DNA from 2 places in the Clostridium sp. USBA 49 genome. Region 2 is predicted to be linked to the other one. Evidence: a T-box and tRNA genes for the amino acid it is inferred to sense, from the RefSeq annotation. Region 2 holds a T-box; the other holds one or more tRNA genes.

Region 1 (7,735 bases), on a different contig from region 2:
AAAAAATCAGGAGAAGATGTTGCTCCTATAATGGCTGAAATGAAAAAAGTAGGAGAAGAAATTAAAAAATTAGATGATTGTCTAACAGAAATTGATGAAAAAATTCAAAATATATTATTAAAAATACCAAATATTCCAAATGAAACTGTACCAGAAGGAAAATCTGATGCAGATAATTTAGAAATGAGAAAATGGGGAGATATAACTAAATTTAAATTTGAACCTAAGGCACATTGGGATATAGGAACTAATCTAAACATTTTAGATTTTGATAGAGCAGGGAAAATAACTGGTTCTAGATTTACTGTATACAAAGGCCTTGGTGCAAGACTTGAAAGAGCAATAATAAACTATTTTTTAAATACTCATACAGAGATAAATGGTTATACAGAGATATTCCCACCATTTATGGTAAATAGAAAAAGTATGACAGGTACAGGGCAGCTTCCAAAATTTGAAGAAGATGCTTTTAAAGTAGCAAATACAGATTATTTTTTAATACCTACAGCAGAGGTACCTGTAACTAATCTTTATAGTGATGAAATTTTAAATGGCTTAGATCTTCCAATAAAACATGTAGCATATAGTGCTTGTTTTAGATCAGAAGCTGGTTCTGCAGGAAGAGATACAAGAGGACTTATAAGGCAGCATCAGTTTAATAAAGTTGAGCTTGTTAAGTTTACAAAACCAGAAAATTCTTATGATGAACTTGAAAAACTTACCAATGATGCTGAAAGAGTTCTTCAGGGGTTAGGACTTCCTTATAGGGTAGTTAAACTTTGCAGTGGTGATTTAGGGTTTTCATCAGCTTGCACTTATGATATAGAAGTTTGGATGCCAAGTTACAATAGATATGTTGAAATTTCAAGCTGCAGTAACTTTGAAGATTTTCAAGCTAGACGTGCAAACATAAGATATAGAGAAAATCCAAAGGATAAACCTCAGTATGTTCATACATTAAATGGTTCAGGAGTAGCAGTAGGAAGAACAGTTGCAGCAATACTTGAAAATTATCAAAATGAAGATGGTACTGTAACTGTACCAGAAGTTTTAAGACCATTTATGGGAACAGATATAATAAAATAAATAAATTTATAGGAATATTTTAATCATAATTTTAAAAAATATATATTAAAATATATACCAAATATTTTTAAAAATGTATCAAAATTTTTTATACTATTAGCACCAGTTTTACTGGTGCTTTTTTAATTATTTTTCTCCAGTTATCAATAAAAATTGTGGTATATTAGGATATTATCATAAATCAATCATAATTTTTAAAAATATATATTAAAATATATTGACACTTTAAAAAGCTTTTGTTATAATAATCATTGTCATTGTGATACGGAAAGATGGTCGAGTTGGTTTAAGGCACCGGTCTTGAAAACCGGCGTACGGGTGACCGTACCGTGGGTTCGAATCCCACTCTTTCCGCCATATTAAATATATTTGGAGATGTACTCAAGTGGCTGAAGAGGACGGTTTGCTAAACCGTTAGTAGGGGTAACTCTAGCCCGGGTTCGAATCCCGGCGTCTCCGCCATGAAAGCACCTAACAGAGTTTAGGTGTTTTTAATTTAAAATATGCGGCAGTAGCTCAGTTGGATAGAGTAGCTGGCTACGAACCAGTTGGTCGGGGGTTCGAATCCTCTCTGCCGCACCAAAATACCTTCAAGGCTATTAAAATCAATGCTTTGAAGGTATTTTTTTATAATTAAAAATATTTCTATTTTATTAGAAAAAATAATTTTGTTACATTTTAATTAATAAAAATGTTGCATAATTTATTTTATTTTTTTATAATTAATAAATAAAAATGATGAATAAAATCACAAAATGTCTAAAATTTATGGTTTTTAATAGTTTTTATATAAAAAACTTGACTATAAATACAAATAGTGTAACATTTAAAGTATAAAATGTATTTGGTAAGGAGAAGTGGTAGATGTGGATTTAAAAAGTTCCATAATTGAAGCTGTAACTGAGTTGTTTCAAATGTTTGGGTTAAATTCTTATTTTAAAGAAGAAATATATGAAAAACATCAGTTTATTGGCGAACAAGTTAATGTATTAATAGGGCTTACAGAAAATATAAAAGGAAACGTTATAATAGGATTTAAAAAATCTACAGCTTCTCAAGTAATTTCAGCAATGATGGGCGGAACAGAAATTAAAGAACTTGATTTTATGGCTAAAAGTGCTTTAGGGGAACTTGCCAATATGGCTTTAGGTTCTGCTATTATGAAACTAAATACAGAAAAAGTTATTAGTTTATCTCCACCTACTGTTGTTGTTGGAGAAGATATGTCTCTAACTGTAAGTGGAAATAATTCTACAAAACTTATTTTTAACTTAAATGATGATATATTTAACATTATAATAGCAATTGATTAACACTTTAAGAGGCTTTAGCAAAACCTATAAAATTTATGAATTATTTTGCGAAAGCTTCTTAGCTACTCCAATTTTCTCTCCCATAAATACAGAAGTTTCAAAACCTAATTTTGTTTGATATATTATATCTTCATCTATTTTAACCTTATTTTTCTCAAAAAAAAGCATTATTGTAGATCCGCCAAATTTAAAATAACCTTTTTCATCTCCTTTATTAACTCTTTTATTTGGAATGAATGTTTGAACTATAGAACCTACACAAGTTGCTCCAACTTCAACATATAAAACATCTCCAAAATTTTCTGAGTGAAATAAACTCCATTCTCTTTTATTTTCACAAAATAATTTTTTTACATTTTGAATAGCTATAGGATTTACAGAATAATAAAAGCCCTTTATTTTAAAAGTTTCACTACATATTCCGCTATCAATAAAATGGAAACGATGATAATCAGTAGGACAGAGTCTTAAAATTAAACAAGTACCTCCTTTATACATATTTGATATTGTATCATTTTTTATAAGTTCTCTAAGACTATAAGTAAATCCTTTAACTTGAACTAAATTTTCTAAATCTATATTCTCATAAGAAAATAGTTTTCCATCTGCAGGCGATATCAATATTTCTTTATTCATATTTATAGGACGAGATTTAGTATTTAATTTTCTATAAAAAAATTCATTAAAAGTTTTAAAATCTTCTTCTTTTTTTTCAAACTCTGACATATTTATATTAAATTCATTTATAAAACTTTTTATTTTTCTTTTGCTTATTTTTCTATCTAAATACCAACCATATATCTTTGAAAAACATTTTTTCTTTATAAAACTTTCTAAAAGTTTCATTCCTATTGGAGATGAATAAGTCCAATTTAAATATTTTTCTCCAGCTACTTTTTCTATTTCATATGATTTTTTTTTTCTATCATAATATTTTATCATTACATAAATCTCCTTATACAATAAAAAATTTCAATAAAAATCTAGTAACTACTATTAATCAAAAAATAAAAATACATACCTTTATCAATAAAATAAATTAAAACTTTATATTTTGTATTTTATCATTAACAATATTTTTTATCCACTTTAAAATTTACAAGTAAATTCTATATAAATAAGAATTTTTAAAAACTATGAAAGTTTTTTTCATATTGGTATAATAGAATATATAAACCAAAGGAGGAAAACAAAAATGCCTGGCAGTTTGATAAAAATAAAAGAAATATTAGATAATATAAGTCCATCTGAAAAAAAAGTAGCAAAATATATAATTGAAAATCCAGATAGCGTATCAAATCTTTCTATAGGAGAGCTTGCAAAAAGGATAGGAACAAGTGAAGCAACTATTGTAAGGTTATGTAAAGTTCTTGACTTTAAAGGTTATAAAGATTTTAGAATAAGCATTACAAAAGATATAGCCTCTATGAAAAAAGAAGATGAAGAAGAACAATATACAGATGTAAAACCTGGAGATTCTTTAGAATCTATAATACAAAATATAAGTTATAATAATAAAAAATCCATTGATAATACTTTAGAGATAATTTCTTTTGATGAAATAAATAAAGCAGTAGATGCAATTGTATCAGCAGATAGAATTGAGTTTTTTGGTATAGGGGCTTCATTTATTATTGCTTATGATGCTATGCAAAAATTTTCAAGAATAAATAAAATAGCATTAAGTTTTCCCGATCCGCATCTTCAAATAGCTTCTGCAGCTAATTTAAAAAAAGAAGATGTTGCTGTTGCTATATCTTATTCAGGGGAAACTAAAGATACATATGATTCCATAAAAATGGCTAAAGAATCAGGAGCAACTACTATAAGTATAACAAAATTTGGTCAAAATCCTATAAGTAATATTTGTGATATAAAACTATTTGTATCAGCGCCAGAAATAAGCATAAGAAGTGGTGCCATGTCTTCAAGAATTGCTCAGCTTAATGTTATAGATATTTTATTTTCTGCTGTTACAAGTAAACAATTTAATGAAGTAAAAAAATATTTACAAAATACTAGAAAATCTATAAGAGAAAAGAAAATAAAGTAAAAAGTCAGCTTATATAGGCTGACTTTTATATTCACTTCTTGTTTGCTCTATTGTAGGATTTAAATGTTTATTTTTTATAAAATCTTCTGCTATTTGAGGAAATAAAATATAAGTTAGTACATCTTCTTCACTGTTTGTTATATATTTAAGCTTTTCTTTTGTGTTTTCGAAAATTGGCTCAAGGGTATCTGCAAACCTTGTAGTTATTCTTTCTTCTCCTTGAAGAGCCTTGTTTAAAAGATCTTCATTAATTTTCCCAGGAGATTTTCCATACTCTCCTCTGCAATAAGCCTTTACTTCTTTAAGTATCATCTTATATCTTTCCCCTGTAAGAACATTTATAGTAGCTTGAGTACCAACCATCTGGCTCATAGGTGTTACAAGTGGGGGATAACCTAAATCTTCTCTTACTTTTGGAACTTCCTTTAAAACTTCTTCAAGTTTTTCTATGGAATTTTGACTTTTAAGCTGTGATATCATATTAGAAAGCATTCCTCCAGGTATTTGATAAGTTAAAGCTTCTGGTTGAGGACTTAAAACTTTAGCATCTAAAATACCAGATTTTATAAAATTTTCCCTTATAGGTTTAAAATAATTATTTATAGATTTAAGTTTAGTATTTTCAATACCTGTATTAAATCCCATATTTTTCAGCACTTCATTCATAGTTTCCGTTGGAGGCTGAGATGTGCCGCTTGAAAAAGAAGAAATAGCACAATCAATTCCATCAACTCCTGCCTCTATAGCTTTTAAATAAGACATTTCAGCTAATCCGTTTGTAGAATGTGAATGAATATATACTGGAATTTTGACAGCTTCTTTTATTCCTTTAATTAAACTATAAGCAGTATTAGGCATTATAAGTCCTGCCATATCTTTTAAACAAATAGAATCAGCTCCCATATTTTCAAGTTCTTTAGCTAAACTTATATAACTTTCTGTATTATGAATAGGGCTTATAGTATATACTATAGTTCCTTGTGCATGAGCCCCTTGTTTTTTAGTTTCATAAATAGCAGTTTCTATATTTCTAAAATCATTTAAAGCATCAAAAATTCTTATTATATCGATTCCATAATAAACTGCCATTTTAATAAATTCCCTAACTACATCATCTGGATAATGTTTATATCCAAGTAAATTTTGACCTCTTAAAAGCATTTGAAGTGGAGTTTTTTTTACTACAGATTTTATCTTTTTTAATCTTTCCCAAGGATCTTCATTTAAATATCTTATACATGCATCAAAAGTAGCTCCTCCCCAGCATTCTATAGAATAATATCCAGCATCATCTAATTCCCTAAGTATAGGAGCAAATTGATTAAAAGAAAGTCTTGTAGCAATAAGAGATTGATTAGCATCTCTAAGAACTGTTTCAGTTATATGTATGTTACTCACTAAATTCACTCTCCTAAATTTATAATAAAAAATGATATTGTTTACTTATATTAAGAATATATCAAAAATAATAATTTTAAAAGTATTATTTGTAATAAAAATAATTTTACATATAAAGTATTAAATTTATGTATATATATAATGAAATAATATTTAACATATTAAGAAAAAAATTAAGAAATTATAGAGCTATTGACTTTAAAAATAAACTATAATAAAATATTATGGTAAATAAAATATGTTTCCGTAGCTCAGAAGGATAGAGCGACCGCCTCCTAAGCGGTAGGCCGTGGGTTCGATTCCCGCCGGGAACACCAAAGTGGCAGTGGATATTTAGATATTCATCTGCCACTTTTTTTAAAAAAGGGGGTATAAAATTTGGGTGAATTTTTAGAAATAAATACTGTTTTTGGACAATTAAATAGTTTAATAAATCTTATTGAAAATATAAATAAAAATGTTCCTTTTAAACAGATTTTAGAATATATATTTAATACATTTTCTAAATATATACCTTATACTCATATAGGTGTTGCACTTATTGAGTATGATAAAAAAATGGTAAGAGCTTCTTATGGTATAAGTAGTGATAATCATAAAAATTTAGTGTCTAAAATGAAAGGAATTGAAGCATATTTAGATAATACGAGTCTTAGTAAAATTGTTAAAAATGGTGAAGAAAGAATTATAAATGATTTAGAAGAATATGTAAAAGGAAAACCACTTAAAGAATATAATAAGATACTTATTGAAGAAGGAATAAAATCTTCTATAACATTTCCTTTAAAAAGTAATAATAAAGTCATAGGAATAATATTTTTTTCAAGTAATTTAAAAAACATATATAAAAAAGAACACATAATATTTTTAAGAACATTAGCTAATAGTATTGCTTTAAGTCTTGAAAAAGATATTTTAATAAAAGATATGATTATAAGTTCAACTTTAGCTTTAGCTAAACTTACTGAAGAAAGAGATTCTGAAACAGGAGATCATATTTATAGAATAAAAAAATATTCTAAAATGATTGCTGGATTTTTATCTAAAGAAGATAAATATAAAGATATAATAGATATAGAGTATATAGACAATATTGAAAGATTTAGTCCTCTTCACGATATAGGAAAAGTTGCAATTCCTGATGAAATATTATTAAAATCAGGTAAATTAACATATGAAGAATTTGAAATAATGAAAAAACATACTATTTATGGAGCAAAAGTTTTAAAAACAGCAGATGAAATTTTAGAACGAAATGGTATGAGTATATATAAAATGGCAATAGATATAGTAGAGGGACACCATGAAAAATGGGATGGCTCTGGGTATCCTTATGGCAAAAAAGGAGAGGATATTCCTCTTAGTGCAAGAATAGTTGCTGTGGCAGATGTATTTGATGCATTAACCAGTAAAAGACCATATAAAAAACCTTTTAGCTTTGAAGATACTATAAAAATAATAAAAGAAGGTTCTGGAAATCATTTTGATCCATTTATTGTAGGTGTATTTATCAAAAATATTAATGCTATAAAATTAAAATATCAAAATTTTAAAAACAATAATATTTTGTAAAATTTAATTATTAAAATATATAAAGTATTCAAGTTGAAAGGAATAAAAATGCAAGAATTGTTTATAAAAGAAGCTATAAAAGAAGCCTATAAAGCATTAAAATTAAACGAAGTTCCTGTAGGTGCGATTATAGTAAAAGATAATAAAATTATTTCCCGGGCATTTAATCTTAAAGAAAAATTAAAAGATCCTACAGCTCATGCTGAAATTTTAGCTATAAAAAAAGCTTGTAAAGTTCTAAATAATTGGAGACTTTCAGGCTGCAGTTTATATGTTACATTGGAACCATGTCCTATGTGTGCTTCGGCTATAG
Region 2 (7,735 bases):
ATATTTAAACTCTCCTCTTGCGTTTACTACTGTTTTACCAGGCCAATTACCTGTATGTTGTTTAAGTCCAGTTAATTCATTAAAAACTGTACTTTTCCCTGTATTTGGATTGCCTGCAAGAGCAATAATATATTCTCCATCTTTTTTATCAATTTTAAATATATCCGTTAATGCAGCGTTTTTGGTAGATTGGAATGTTAACCCCATTATGAACCTCCCAAAATATTATTGAATATTTAAGATTATTTATTATTAATAATTATTAATGAAGCTTCCTCTTTTCTAAGAGCTATCATAGCTCCACGAATATTATAAATTGTTGGATCACCAGAAGGTCCTCTTCTAACAACTTCTACTTTAGAACCTTTTGTTAGACCAAGTGCAAGCATTCTTTCTCTTAACATTCCAGTTGAAGATAAATTTTCAATTGAAACATAACTTCCTACAGCTGCATCATTAAGACTTAACATATAATTACCTCCTATAATTTTTTATAAATATATTATTAATATTTTAACTTTAAGGTTTATAAATTTATATAATTGTTTTAATCAAGCTAATATTATAATATGTAAAAATGTATTTGAAAGTTCATTAATTAAACAATATAAAATAAAAATTTCATATAAAAAATAAGCTTTTAAATTCTATAAAAGATTCTTTTTATAAAATGAAATGTCAATATATACAACTAAATTTGTGAAAATTCTCTTAAAAAGTGAAGAATCACATTTAAGGAGATTAAGAACTGAAAGAGGCAAATATCTTGTAAATGTTTACTAGCTTTGATATCATAAAACCAATGAAAGTACTTTCATAAAATTATACAAAATAAACACAAATAAATTATTTATATTTAAGTATTTATAATTCATATTAGATTATATTATTTTAAAAAGTTTTAAGGGGTGAGAAGTATTATGATGCAAAAAATTCAGCGTTTTGGTGCTGCTATGTTTGTACCAGTTTTATTATTCGCTTTTTCTGGAATAACTGTTGGTATATCTATTTTATTTATGAATCAAGATATTATGGGGTCACTAGCTAATCCTAATGGATTATGGTATAAATTTTGGTTTGTAATTCAAGAAGGTGCATGGACTACTTTTAGACAACTTCCTCTTTTATTTGTGGTAGGATTGCCTATAGCTTTAGCTAAAAAAGCACAAGCACGTGCATGTTTAGAATCTTTAGTGATATATTTAACATTTAATTACTTTATTAGCGCTATACTTACTTTATGGGGAGTAAATTTTGGTGTTAACTTTGATACACAAGTTGGTGGGACAAGCGGTTTAACAATGATTGCTGGAATTAAAACTCTTGACACTGGAATGATTGGAGCAATTTTAATTGCAGCTATAGCTGTTTATATTCACAATAAGCATTTTGAAACAAAATTACCTGATTATTTAGGAATTTTTCAAGGTTCATCTTTTGTTGTAATTATTGGATTTATTGTAATGATTCCTACTGCATTTTTAATGTGTTTAATATGGCCTAAAATTCAAAATGCTATAGGAGCATTACAAGGATTTTTAAGTTCATCTGGTGTTTTTGGGGTATGGTTATATACATTTTTAGAACGTATTTTAATTCCAACAGGATTACATCATTTTATTTATGGACCATTTATTTTTGGACCAGCAGTAGTAGAAAATGGTATAGCTGCTTATTGGCCAAATCATTTAGCTGATTTTGCAACAACAGCACATTCTTTAAAAGAAATGTTCCCTGCAGGAGGATTTGCTTTACATGGATCATCAAAAATTTTTGGATGTACAGGAATTGCATTAGCGATATATTCAACTGCTAAGCCAGAAAAAAAGAAAGTCGTTGCAGGGCTTTTAATACCAGCCACATTGACAGCTATTGTAGCTGGTATTACAGAACCACTTGAATTTACATTTTTATTTATAGCACCAGCATTATTTGCTGTGCATGCAGTTTTAGCAGCAACTTTAGCGGCCACATTATTTGCTTTTGGAGTGGTAGGTAATTTTGGAGGAGGAATAATTGAATGGGCTGCGCAAAATTGGCTACCATTATTTAAATACCATCCAGGCACTTATTTAACACAGATAGTTATAGGACTTTGCTTTACTGCAATTTATTTCTTTGTATTTCGCTTCTTAATTTTAAAATTTAATTTTGCAACTCCAGGACGTGAACAAGATGAAGAAGAAACAAAACTTTACACAAAGGCAGATTATAAAGCAAAACAAGCAGAAATTACATCTGTTAAAGAAAATAAGCAAAGTAAAGCAGCTAAATTTTTAGAAGCTTTAGGTGGAAAAGAAAATATTGAAGATGTTACCAATTGTGCAACTCGTCTTCGTGTAACTGTAAAAGATGAAAGTAAATTAGCAAGTGATAAGGTATTTCGCGAAGCTGGTGCTCATGGAGTAGTGAGAAACGGAAAAGCTATTCAAGTTATAGTAGGGTTATCCGTTCCTCAAGTAAGAGAAGAATTTGAAAGTTTACTTGTAAATAATTAGATTATTTGACATTCGTATATTACTAATTGCGAATGATATATAAAATAAAAGCTTTTAGGAGGGACTTTTTATGAAAAAATTTTCTATAGTTATAGCAGGAGGAGGAAGTACATTTACACCAGGCATTGTTTTAATGCTATTAGATAATCTAAATAAATTTCCTATTCGTAAAATTAAGTTTTATGATAATGACCAAGAAAGACAGGATGTTGTTGCAAAAGCTTGTGAAATAATTTTAAAAGAAAAAGCTCCAGAAATTGAATTTTTAGCAACTACAAATCCAGAAGAAGCATTTACAGATGTTGATTTTGTTATGGCACATATACGTGTAGGTAAATATGCAATGCGTGAATTAGATGAAAAAATTCCATTAAAATACAATGTTGTAGGTCAAGAAACCTGTGGACCAGGAGGAATTGCATATGGAATGCGTTCCATAGGGCCTATAATTGAAATAATAGATTATATGGAAAAATATTCACCAAATGCTTGGATGCTAAATTATTCAAATCCAGCAGCAATTGTAGCTGAAGCTACAAGAAGGCTACGTCCAAAATCAAAAATATTAAATATTTGTGATATGCCAATAGGAATAGAAACAAGGATGGCAGAAATATTAGGCATAAAATCAAGAAAAGAAATGATAGTAAGATACTATGGTCTTAATCATTTTGGATGGTGGTCAGATATAAGAGACAGAGAAGGTAATGATTTAATGCCTAAATTAAAAGAACATGTTTCTAAATATGGGTATGTAGTTTCAAATGGAGATAATCAACACACTGATCCAAGCTGGGATGATACATTTGCTAAAGCTAAAGATGTATATGCAGTAGATCCAGAAACTTTACCAAACACATATTTAAAATATTATTTATTTCCAGATTATGTAGTTCAGCATTCAAATAAAGAATATACTCGTGCAAATGAAGTAATGGATGGACGTGAAAAATTTGTATTTGGTGAATGCAGAAAAATAATAGAAAATCAATCAACAAAAGGATGTGAACTTCATATTGATGAACATGCTTCTTATATTGTTGATTTAGCACGTGCAATTGCTTATAATACACAAGAAAGAATGTTGTTAATCGTTGAAAATAATGGAGCAATAGAAAATTTTGATTCAACAGCAATGGTTGAAATACCTTGTATAGTAGGTAGTAATGGCCCAGAACCACTTAGAATAGGCAAAATTCCACAATTTCAAAAAGGTTTAATGGAACAACAAGTGTCTGTTGAAAAATTAGTAGTAGAAGCATGGATAGAAAAATCTTATCAAAAATTATGGCAAGCTATTACATTATCAAAAACTGTTCCTAGTGCATATATTGCTAAGAAAATTTTAGATGATTTAATTGAGGTAAACAAAGAATACTGGCCTGAATTAAAGTAATATAATATTTAAATAAATTTGATTGTTTTAAGGCTTTATTTGATAAGATATAAATTTATAAAGTAAAATTTAAATAAAACTGAACAGGTTAATTATACTGTTCAGTTTTATTTTTAGATATCCAATATAAAAACTATATATAATATAGAAAAATAAAATAATATATTTTATAAAAGAATATTATTTTTTATTATATGTTTACATTAACTTTGTAACTTGATATTTTATAACTAAAGATAATTGTTATTTACTGTAATATTCTAGTATAATGTATAAATAAAGTAAATGAGAAGGGGAGAAAATATATTATGAAATTAGAAGAATTGGTAAATAACAATTATAACAAATTAAATGAAAATGATTTATATATATTAAAGTATATTTTAAATAATAAGAAAAAATGTTGTGATTTAGGTATTAATGAAATTGCGAAAAAATGTAATGTATCAAGAACAACAATTCTTCGCTTTGTACAAAAATTAGGATTTAAAGGATATAGTGAATTTAGAGTATATTTAAAGTGGCAGGAAGAAGAAAACAATTATAATGAAAGTGATTATATGGAAAAATTATATTCAGATTTAAATGAAAATATAAAGTTTATTAAAGAAAAAGATTTTGAAGAGATATGTAAGTTAATATATAATGCTGAGAGGGTTTTTGTATATGGAACAGGAACAGCGCAGTTAACTGTTGCACAAGAATTAAAGAGAACATTTTTAGCGGCACATAAATATTTTCACATAATTGAAGGATATACTGAATTTGAAATAATAACTCCTAGTATAACAGAGAAAGATATAGTTATTGTTATTTCTTTATCAGGAAATACAACTTCTCTTTATAAGTGTGTAAATGAGTTATCAATAAGAGGAGTAGAAATTATATCTATTACAAAATTTAGTAATAATAAGCTTTCAAGTATGACAAAGCATAATTTATATGTAACGACATCAACTATAAATCTTCCTAATGGGATTACATCTGAAACTTTTTCATTTTTTTTTGTTTTAAATGAAGTACTGTTTAGACATTATATTACTTATCAGCAAAAGCAAGAAAAATTAATCGATTAATAACAATATTATATTAAAAAATTTATATAAGTAAAAATTATTGTAAATATTTAAAATTAAAATGTGGATTATCATACTAAAATATTGTATTTGGTATATAATTAATTATGATATATTAAGAAATTATCATAAATCAATATTAAAGAATTAAAATGTGAATTAATATAATATTGACATAATTTGCATAAGACAGTATAATATGTTGTAAATATTTTATATAAAAATTCGTTGATGAGAAGAGTACTTTTTTAAATTTCTTATAGAGAGCAGAGGATGGTGGAAGCTTTGCAGAATATAAAAAAGGAAGAGAGCCTCTAAGAAGCTGCTTGAATTTTTAGTAGGGTAAGCCGTTAACTGCGTTAAAGTTTTAAGTGGATATGTTTTTCATATCAACTAGAGTGGTACCACGGTAATAATACCCGTCTCTATATTTTTAGAGATGGGTTTAATTTTTATTATTTAAAATTAAATAATAGATGGAGATGATTATATGAATTATAAAGCGTTAGTTGCAGAAAGAATTAAAGAATGTGTAGATTTAGAGATTGATGTAATAGAAAAACTTATTGAAATTCCACCAAGACCAGAGATGGGAGATTTCGCGTTCCCTTGTTTTCAGCTTTCTAAAGTTTTAAGGAAATCTCCTCAAATGATAGCAGAAGATTTAAAAAATAAAATAAATAAAGAATACTTTGAAAAGATAGAAAATCTTGGACCTTATCTTAATTTCTTTATGGATAAATCTTTATTTATAAAGGAAACTATAGAAAAGGTATTAAAAGAAGGAGATAAATATGGTTCTTCTAAAATTGGAGAAGGTAAAAATATTATAGTAGAATATTCTTCGCCTAATATAGCAAAACCATTTCATGTAGGTCATTTATTTACTACTGTTATAGGAAATTCATTATATAGAGCTTTTGGTTTTGAAGGATATAACCCTATAGGAATAAATCATTTAGGAGATTGGGGAACTCAATTTGGGAAACTTATAGCTGCTTATAAAAAAGGCTGGGCAGATGAAGAAAAACTTGAAAAAGAGCCTATAAAAGAACTTTTAAGAATATATGTAAAATTTCATGATGAAGCAGAAAAGGATCCTTCTCTTGAAGATGAGGGAAGAATGTATTTTAAAAAGTTAGAAGATGGATGCGAGGAAGAAGTTGCTTTATGGAATAGATTTAAAGATTTAAGCTTGAAAGAATTTGCAAAGCTTTATGAAACTTTAGATGTTAAATTCGATTCTTATGCAGGTGAAAGTTTTTATACGGATAAAATGGATGATGTAGTAAAAGAAATAGAAGAAAAAGGGCTTTTAAAAGAGAGTAATGGCGCAAAAGTAGTTATGCTTGATGATTATAATATGCCGCCTTGTATAATAAAAAAAGCAGATGGAGCAAGCATTTATGCTACAAGGGATTTAGCTGCTGCAATTTATAGAAAAAAAACTTACGATTTTGATAAATGTATTTATGTAGTTGGTTCTGATCAATCTTTACATTTTAAACAAGTATTTACAACATTAAAGCTTATGGGACATAAGTGGGCTGATAATTTAATTCATGTAGGATTTGGACTTGTAAAATTTGCTGATAAAAAGCTTTCTACAAGAAAGGGAGATGTAATATTTCTTGATGATTTACTAAATGAAGCTGTTTCAAAAACATTAGAAATAATAAATGAAAAAAATCCAAATCTTAAAAATAAAGAAGAAACAGCTAAAAAAATAGGAATAGGTGCGGTAATATTTACTTATCTTAAAAATAACAGAGAAAGAGAAATAATTTTTGATTGGAAAGAAATGCTTAATTTTGAAGGAGAAACTGGACCATATGTACAATATACTTATGCAAGAGGAAAGAGTATTTTAAGAAAAGCAGGGGAAATTAGCAGTGATATAAAATATGTAAATTATGATAAAATAAATTCTTCCGAAGAATTTGAATTGGTTAAGCTTATATCAAGATTTCAAGATGCTATACTTTTAGCATTAGATAAATTAGAACCTTCAATAATAACAAGACATATAATTGAAATTTCTAAAGCATTCAATAAATTTTATAATGCTCACGGTATATTAAATGCTAAAGATGAAGATGTTAAGAATGGAAGACTTAATTTAGTTAAAGCAACTTGTCAAGTGATTAAAAATGGTTTATGGCTTATAGGATTAGACGTGGTTGAAGAAATGTAAAATAAAAAGGTCTAATAGGGTTTTGTTAATATTAACTCTATTGGATCTTTTTTATTTTAAAATTATTGATTTTAGTGTATAATTATTTTAAAAATATTTTATGTGACAATTGATCTGACATTTAAAGTCCTGATAGAAGGAGGAAGCAATGTTTATAAAAGAATATACAAATGAAATAAAAATAGAAAAATCTATAATTAATAAATATGATATGCATAATATAGCGTATTTTGATATAGAAACTACGGGTTTTGATAAAGATAAAGATTATATTATTCTTATATCTTTAGGATATTTTAATGAGTATGGAGAGTTTTATATAAAACAATATTATGCAGAAGAACTTACTGATGAAGTAGAAATATTATGTGCTCTTAAAAATGATTTAGCATTATTTGAAAAATGGTGTTCTTATAATGGATTAGCTTTTGACGAACCATTTATAATAAAAAGAATGGAAAAGAATAATATTTATTTCGATATTCCTAAAGAACATATAGATTTATATAGATTAATTAGACCTTATTATAAACAACTGGGATTAGAAAGATGTAACTTAAAAACTGTTGAA

What was found. A T-box is a leader RNA that pairs with one kind of tRNA and senses whether it is charged. The one in region 2 lies ahead of argS (arginine--tRNA ligase), so its partner is inferred to be a tRNA-Arg.
Region 1: it encodes a tRNA-Arg, which carries the amino acid that the T-box ahead of argS (arginine--tRNA ligase) is inferred to sense. The anticodon was not compared.

What each region holds. Positions count from the first base shown of each region.
Region 1 covers NZ_FUYD01000015.1:34,063-41,797, reverse strand. The annotation lists gene serS (serine--tRNA ligase) at 1-1,086, shown strand, start outside; tRNA gene B5D11_RS11265 (tRNA-Ser) at 1,353-1,443, shown strand; tRNA gene B5D11_RS11260 (tRNA-Ser) at 1,458-1,548, shown strand; tRNA gene B5D11_RS11255 (tRNA-Arg) at 1,592-1,668, shown strand; gene B5D11_RS11250 (chemotaxis protein CheX) at 1,953-2,399, shown strand; gene B5D11_RS11245 (phosphatidylserine decarboxylase) at 2,433-3,341, opposite strand; gene B5D11_RS11240 (MurR/RpiR family transcriptional regulator) at 3,595-4,452, shown strand; gene B5D11_RS11235 (pyruvate carboxylase subunit B) at 4,462-5,850, opposite strand; tRNA gene B5D11_RS11230 (tRNA-Arg) at 6,091-6,167, shown strand; gene B5D11_RS11225 (HD-GYP domain-containing protein) at 6,229-7,422, shown strand; gene tadA (tRNA adenosine(34) deaminase TadA) at 7,471-7,735, shown strand, end outside.
Region 2 covers NZ_FUYD01000002.1:31,773-39,507, forward strand. The annotation lists gene feoB (ferrous iron transport protein B) at 1-207, opposite strand, end outside; gene B5D11_RS02030 (FeoA family protein) at 243-470, opposite strand; gene B5D11_RS02035 (alpha-glucoside-specific PTS transporter subunit IIBC) at 921-2,498, shown strand; gene B5D11_RS02040 (6-phospho-alpha-glucosidase) at 2,569-3,894, shown strand; gene B5D11_RS02045 (MurR/RpiR family transcriptional regulator) at 4,203-4,970, shown strand; T-box leader at 5,190-5,400, shown strand; gene argS (arginine--tRNA ligase) at 5,461-7,164, shown strand; gene B5D11_RS02055 (ribonuclease H-like domain-containing protein) at 7,313-7,735, shown strand, end outside.